2 regions of the Halomonas sp. LS-001 genome follow, and region 2 is predicted to be linked to the other one. Evidence: predicted binding sites of a transcription regulator. Region 2 holds the regulator's gene; the other holds the start of a gene.
What was found. The regulator LexA, encoded in region 2, represses DNA repair genes until DNA is damaged. The targets are predictions, from matches to a motif close to TACTGTNTANNTANACAGTA.

Region 1: a site for LexA is predicted at 1,609-1,628, ahead of ACU6TU_RS10075 (LexA family protein). Genes of this name have one in related genera too.

Annotation. Positions count from the first base shown of each region.
Region 1 covers NZ_CM129816.1:2,224,710-2,228,661, forward strand. The annotation lists gene ACU6TU_RS10070 (Y-family DNA polymerase) at 1-1,115, opposite strand, end outside; gene ACU6TU_RS10075 (LexA family protein) at 1,112-1,561, opposite strand; gene ACU6TU_RS10080 (integration host factor subunit alpha) at 1,767-2,063, opposite strand; gene pheT (phenylalanine--tRNA ligase subunit beta) at 2,132-3,952, opposite strand, start outside.
Region 2 covers NZ_CM129816.1:1,588,502-1,592,453, reverse strand. The annotation lists gene nagZ (beta-N-acetylhexosaminidase) at 1-187, opposite strand, end outside; gene ACU6TU_RS07145 (L,D-transpeptidase family protein) at 324-842, opposite strand; gene ACU6TU_RS07140 (TetR/AcrR family transcriptional regulator) at 820-1,539, opposite strand; gene lexA (transcriptional repressor LexA) at 1,885-2,556, shown strand; gene ACU6TU_RS07130 (energy-coupling factor ABC transporter permease) at 2,591-3,262, opposite strand; gene purU (formyltetrahydrofolate deformylase) at 3,352-3,952, opposite strand, start outside.

The DNA.
Region 1 (3,952 bases), 640 kb from region 2:
CGCCTGGCGTCTGCCGTCGTTTGCGCTGACTCCGTCAGCCTGAGTTGCCGGTTCTCACGAGGCGCAATATCCAACAACATCACCCCCACTTTATGGTATTGAAAACCGGTTCGCCATAATTGCCTGAGACCCTGGATGGCTGCGCCAATCAGCTCACGACTGTCATCGGTTGGTCGATGTAACGGCACTACGACCTGGCAGCGCAGCTGGGGCAACTCCACGCGAAATGGGTTAGTACGTATAAACACCAGCACCGCACTGGTGACACTTTGTTGCAGGCGCAGTTTTTCTCCGGCTCGCGCGGTGTGATGCCGCAACGCCTCATGCAAATCACGAAAGTCGTTGGTCAGCCGCCCAAAACTGCGCGATACCATGATCTGTTGCTTGGGCATCTGCATATCATCCAATGGGATCGCTGGCTGGCCGCGTAACTCCCAAACAATGCGCTCCTGAATAACGGAAAAATGCTGGCGTATTTGCCGGGGGTCAGCTTCGCGTAACTGCCAGGCGGTTTTGATCCCTAAACGTTTCAAACGCTCACCTGTTCGCCAGGCAACGCCCCATAGTTCTGTTACCGGCAATTGCTGCAGCTGCAGGCGGGTAATGTCGCTATCCGCTGTCAGCAAGCAAACGCCACTGGCCTGGTAAGTGGCATGCTTTTTGGCCATATGATTTGCCACTTTCGCCAATACCCGAGTCGGTGCAAGCCCTACCGACACAGGCACACCTGTCCATTGGCGCACCGTCTTACGTAACTGCTGGCCTTGGGTCTCTAATGTGCCTGACGCCTCGCCCTGAAAGCCCACAAAACTTTCATCAATCGAGTACACCTCAACATTGGGCGAGAATTCGCCGAGCACATCGGTGACACGTCGTGACATATCACCATACAGCGCGTAATTACTGGAAAGCAGTATCGTTTGGCGGCGAATGGGTGGAGGCAAGGCGTGCATGGGCGTACCCATTGCCACCCCCAACGCCTTCAGCTCATTGGAGCGCGCCACAATGCAGCCGTCGTTATTGGAAAGCACACCAACAGGACGCCCTTCCAGCGACGGATTGAATACCCGTTCACAGGAGACGTAGAAGTTGTTGCAGTCCACCAACGCCATCATGGCGATGATGCACCAGGCAGACTGTGCAATACGTGCGTGACCACGCCCCAGACATGAGACTCACGGCCTTCAAGGGGTATCGGCTGGTAAGCGGGGTTGCTGGCATGCAAGTAGGCACGCTGCCCCATATATTCGAGACGCTTGACGGTCAACTCGCCATCAACGGCGATAACGATAATGCGGCCTGACATCGCTGCCAGGCTGCGATCAACGACGAGCAGGTCACCGTGATGGATACCATCACCGACCATGGAGTCGCCTTCAGCACGTACAAAATAGGTGGCAGCAGGACGCTTGACCACATAACGATGCAGGTCCAGATCGGTATCGAGATGATCATCCGCCGGGCTTGGGAAGCCGGCGCGTACCGCACTGGAAAAGAGTGGCAAGGCTAACGGCAAGGCAGACGGATCCGCTCGCCCCAGAACAGAAATGGTTAACGACATCACGCGTGACCTGTGTAATGAGCTGTATAACAAAAATTGCATACATACACTGTATATAAAAACAGCATCAGTGCATAGTACCATCACACAACAACAGCGCAACCATCGCCAGCCTATAAAAAAAGGGCGCCGTCAATGGCACCCTTTTCAATGATAAATAGTGGGATTACCTAACCAGGCTCCCAGCACTCATATGCCTGAGCGCCTATTCACCACGGTAGGTTTCAACCTGCTGCTTGAGCTTCTGTCCGGGGCGAAACGTCACGACTCGACGAGCAGAAATAGGTATTTCTTCGCCGGTTTTAGGGTTTCTACCAGGGCGCTCACGCTTGTCACGCAAATCAAAATTTCCAAAACCGGAGAGTTTTACTTGCTCATTTTCACGCAAGCAGGCTCGAATTTCTTCGAAAAAAGCCTCTACCATTGCTTTCGCCTCGCGCTTGGAAAGTGAAAGCTCGGTATGCAAATGCTCTGCGAGTTCTGCTTTTGTCAACGCACCCATGGATATCTCCTTGTCACCAGCGCTTAGCCCAGTGTCTGGTCTCAGCACAGCAGGATGACGCGTCATGATTAACTGCGCAATGCCGCGCTGTATTGCTCACGCGCCTGCAAAACGATGACGTCAACCAACTGATTGATTTCATCATCATTTAGAGTGCGCGAAGGATGCTGCCAGGTCAAGCCTAACGCAATACTCTTGTGGCCTTCTTCTACCCCTTTACCCGCATAAACATCAAACAAACGTAGCTGCTTGAGGTGCTCACCGGCATGCGTTTTTGCCATATCCAGCAGAGTCTGGACCGGCACGTCTTCATTCACAATAAAGGCAAGATCTCGGCGCACTTCCGGCTGACGTGACAGAGGCTCAAAAGCAGGTATCGACCCCTGGCTTAATGCATCAAGGCGCACTTCAAATAATAAGGCATCGACCTTCAAGCCAAGCTTGGCGCGCACTTCCGGGTGTAGTGTCCCTATCCAGCCAGCGGGCTGGTCATTATGCAGAATGCGCGCGCATTGACCAGGATGCAGCGACGGATGATCGGCTGCCTCAAAGCGCCATGACTCAGGCTGTCCGCCCAGGTCAATAAGACTTTCCAGGTCACCTTTCAGGTCATAAAAATCCGTGCTTTCCTTCCCTCCCGTCCAGCCTTCCGGGTACCGCGACCCACACACTACCGCCCCCAGCATCGGCGTCTGGTGAAGTTCGTCAAGCGGGCCGTTAAACACCAGCCCCGTTTCAAACAGACGCACACGGGTTTGCTGACGGTTAAGGTTATGCATCAATGCACGCACCAGACCAGGAAACAGGCTCGCGCGCATGACGGACAAATCTGCGGAAATGGGATTTGCCAACTCTGGAGACACCGCTTGCGGCAAAAGCGCAGCCTGTAAGTCAGGTGCCACAAAGCTGTAGGTCACCGCTTCCTGATAGCCACGCGCTACCATTTGGTGACGTAAACTGGCCTGGGAAACACGCGATTCCTGCGCTGGCTTGAGCGCCAGGCGTGCCGCTGGGCGCCGCACAGGCAAATTGTTATAGCCATGGATACGCGCCACTTCTTCGATCAGATCTTCTTCGATAGCGATATCAAACCGCCAGCTAGGTACGCAGACATGCCAGCCCTGGTCAGTGTCACTGATTTGCATGCCAAGCCGTGTGAGGATATCACTCACCTCTTCACGCGGTAGCTGCTTGCTCAACGCGTCCTGCAGACGTTTTTCGCGGAAAACGATTTCGCGTGGCTGCGGCAACGCAGATTCATCGCTGACGTCGTTGATCGGGCCAGCCTCACCACCGCAGATGTCTAACAGCAACTGCGTTGCACGCTCAACAGCCGTACGCGTCAGTGCAGGATCAACGCCTCGCTCAAAGCGATGAGAAGCATCAGTGTGCAGCCCATAAGAGCGCGCCTGCCCGGCAATGGCCAATGGCGTAAAGAATGCCGACTCCAGGAAAATAGTGTGCGTCGCCGAATTAATCCCGGATTTTTCGCCTCCCATCACACCCGCCAGTGCCAACGGGCCGTCATGATCAGTAATCAGCAGGGTTTCCGGCCGTAGTTCCACGTCCTGGCCATCCAGCAACACGAGCCGCTCGCCTTCGCGTGCCTGACGAACAACAATCTCACCATTGAGGTTATCGCGATCAAAGGCATGCATGGGCTGGCCGAGTTCCAGCATCACGTAATTGGTGACATCCACCACAGGGTCAATCGAACGGATGCCCCCACGACGCAACCGTTCAACCATCCACAAAGGCGTCTGCGCATTAACATCGACACCACGAATCAGACGCCCCAGATAACGCGGGCACAAAGACGGTGCTTCAATACTGACCGGGAAGGTTTCTTCGAAGCTTGGCTCAACAGGCGTTGTATCAGGCGTCACAAC
Region 2 (3,952 bases):
CAATCAGTAATTCAGGGCGTATCCGGCGAATGGCATCACACAACGCCCGCACCTGGGTGGCACTTTGAATATTACGCGCGAACAGGATAACGCCACCGACAGCAGAGGCTTTCAAAAGGCGGCTCTCATCAGGCGTTAACGACGTTCCTTCGAGGTCAAGCATGACCGAGCCAACGGGGTGTGTCATGACAAAGCATCCTGAAAAATAGACAGCAATTCTAGTCAATCGGCGTCAACATGCAACGAAACCATCAAAACGGCATTGTCACATCGGCTGATGTCAAAGAATTGATAATCAGTAAGTAACGTAAGGCAGTCACACCTTATAGATGAATCCATACCGGTGTTCCCGGCACGGCAGACGCAAATACATGCAGCAGGTCATCACGCTTGAGCCGAATACAGCCATGAGACATTGGCTGTCCCATCGGTTCCGACGGCGGCGTTCCATGCAGGTAGATAAACCGCCGCTGGGCATCGACATCCCCTCCCCGGTTAAAGCCACGCTCAAGACCACAGAGCCACAAGATACGTGTCAGGATCCAGTCTCTGTCTGGGTTCTGTTCGCCCAGTGCCGGCGTATAAACTTCACCGGTCCAGCGGCGGCCACGAAATACGCCATCCATGGGTGCCTCGGCGCCAATGGCCGCACGAACGTAATGCCAGCCTAATGGCGTTTTGCCACTTCCCTCCTGCTGACCTGCCCCGGCTTTACCGGTTGACACCAGACAAGAAAAGCCCGCTTCGCGCCCCTGCCACAACGTCAACGTTTGCTGTTGAATATCAATTTCAACCCAGTGCCCCGTGTCAGGCGGAAGATCAGCTAACGACGGCGTGTACATGAGACCCCTTGCTCTGTCCATCCTTACCCTGTTCATCCTTCTGGTCATTCTTTTCGAGCCTTTCAGGCAAGGGTGCATTCATGCCAGCCACCACGACCGGGCGCAAACGACGCACCAGGTCGCGCACGGAAATATGCTCCTGATAATCTTTCTGAGCGATATCTTTCAGTGCATCCAGACCCGAAAAAGTAAACGTCACCGTGCCCAGCATAAAGTGCAATCGCCAGAAGCGCTCCGCATCAGGCAGATCGGGAGTTGCTTGACGAATCAGCTCCGTAAAGCGCGTAAAGACATCGCCATATTGCGCCTGGATAAAATGACGCAGATGCCCTTGGGCCTGACTGTAAGCCAGGCCCAGAAGGCGCATGAACACCTTGAGACTGTTGCGTTCAGCAGGAACCGACAATACCGTTTCAGCCATGGTTTCCAATAACACTTCAAGAGGAATCACCTGGCCTTTGTATTGCACTTCAAGTTCATCCAGAGCGCTATGAAAACGTTCGCTGAAAGGATCGAGATAACGGGAAAACACTGACTGAATCAGCGCTTTCTTAGAGCCAAAATGGTAATTGACCGCTGCCAGATTAACTTTGGCTTTACTGGTGATATTGCGCAGCGACGTTTCCGCAAAGCCCCGCTCTGCAAATAGTACTTCAGCGGTGTCGAGAATGCGTGTCACTGTGTCAGGCTGAGCCATGGACGCTCCAGAGAACAGATGTTTAAAACAACGCCTGATATTACGTCATGGGTCAAAGGTGCTCAACGTTTGTTACACAAATACTTACAAACATTTTATGCCACCGCATGGCTTATTGACTTGCCAACACGCAAATGCTTGGTATCACTACACAAAATTTAACGTTCAGCCTGTACTGGATAGAGACACATACTGTATACTTAAACACATGCTTTATTAAATTTTTTTATTCATAAATGCTGGTTAACGCATGACACATCCGTCTCAGACACCTGTCGTAATCACGCTGCCAGCATTTGTCTGTTTTTTATTTCATTAACCAACAAGATCAGGTGGGAGCGTATTATGTCTCGGCCTTTAACAGCACGTCAGCAAAATGTTTACGACTTTATCGTTAAGACCATGGGTGAATACGGCTATCCGCCGACTCGCGCTGAGATTGCCAAAGCGCTGGGATTTCGCTCGCCGAATGCAGCGGAAGAGCATCTTCGGGCACTTGAGCGTAAGAAAGTCATTCGCATTATCCGTAATACTTCCCGGGGCATCCGCCTGCCCGCTCAGGAAGGTGTCGATATAACAACAGCGACACCGGAAACCTCACCGGTAGAAAACATGTCATCCGGCTTACCCATCATTGGGGAAGTTGCCGCTGGCAGCCCGATTCTGGCCGCTGAGCACATTGATCGTTACTGCCCTCTGCCCGCCGAATACTTTACGCCAAAAGCTGACTACCTCCTGCGAGTACGCGGCCTATCCATGAAAGATGCTGGCATTCTGGAAGGTGACCTGCTGGCGGTTCACCGCACAGAGCATGTACGCGATGGGCAGATTGTCGTGGCCCGGCTGGAGGATGAAGTCACCGTGAAACGTTTTAAACGTGACGGGCACCTGGTACAGCTTCTGGCAGAAAATGAAGATTTCTCTCCCATCAGCGTTGACTTACGTTCACAGCCTCTCGAAATCGAAGGCGTGGGAGTGGGCGTTATTCGTGGCGGTAACGGTCAGGCACTTGGTTAAACATCACCTGACCTGCTCTCATCATCCATTCTGCTTACTGCATGTCGATGTATCGGTGGTCATTAAAGGTGGCCACCCAATCAGGGTGATAGACCAACAGAACACTCAGTAGCATACCGGTAATAAATGCTTCTGACGGCATCAGCAACGGCAGAAAACGCGCATACTCCTGAGCCAGATAAACCGCTTCTGGTTCAGTTCCCGCCACAACGATCATCCCAACGGCTACCAGCCCTCCTGCCAGCGTTGCCAACGCAGAGCCGAAAAATCCGCAAGCAAACAGAAAAACCATCAGGTTATCAGGAAGTCTGCGGTCTACAAAACGCCATATCAACACCGTCGTCAGTGCAGGCACAATACCTGTGACAAGCACATTTGCGCCTAGTAATGGCCACTCATTGCGTCCAATCACGACCATTGCCACATTGATCATGAGATTGCTTAAAAGCGCCAGTGGTGCTTTGAACACAATTGTCATCAGTACGGTAAACACCAGATGCAGTGTTAACCAATCCACGGCTTGTGCACGCAGCTGCCACATCAGCACAACGGCCAGTGTCGCCGCCAGCCAGCGGTGCTGCAGTGCTGTGTCATTCATCAAAGGCTTCCAGGGCTTTAACATGACAACCCATATCAGCATCGCCGAGGACATCACTGCAGAAAGCACTAGCGCCCAGGGTGCCAGGACGCTTTCAGCAAAGGACATAAAGCCACCTCAATGGTATCGATAAAATCACGCACTATGATATGAAACCACGCACTATGATATTAAACCACGCTCTGTGATCCTCAACGTTAGCTGAACACCACCGTCTTGTTACCATGAATAATCACACGGTCTTCAAGGTGCCAGCGAACCCCGCGAGCAAGTACCGACTTTTCAACATCACGCCCGAAGCGGACCAGATCTGTCGGCGTATGACAATGCGTTACACGATGAATATCCTGCTCAATAATAGGGCCAGCATCGAGTTCTTCGGTCACATAATGACAGGTCGCCCCGGTCAGCTTGACGCCTCTTTCATAGGCCTGATGGTAAGGCTTTGCCCCGGCAAAGGAAGGCAGAAAGCTATGATGAATATTAATCACCCGGCCACGGTAACGCTGGCATAAGGCAGGCGGCAGAATCTGCATGTAACGGGCCAGTACCACACAGTCTGCCTGCAAGGCTTCTATATGTGACTCAACAGCAGCGAATGCGGGCTGTTTGTCGTCAGGATCAACGGGAATGTGATGATAGGGAATGCCGTACCACTCTGTGAGTGAGCGTAAATCATCATGATTGGATAGCACCCCAACGATTTCACACGCAAGCTCCCCTGCCTGCCAACGATAAAGCAGGTCTACCAGGCAATGTGACTCCTTGGAGACCATGAGTACGACTTTAGGGCGTTGC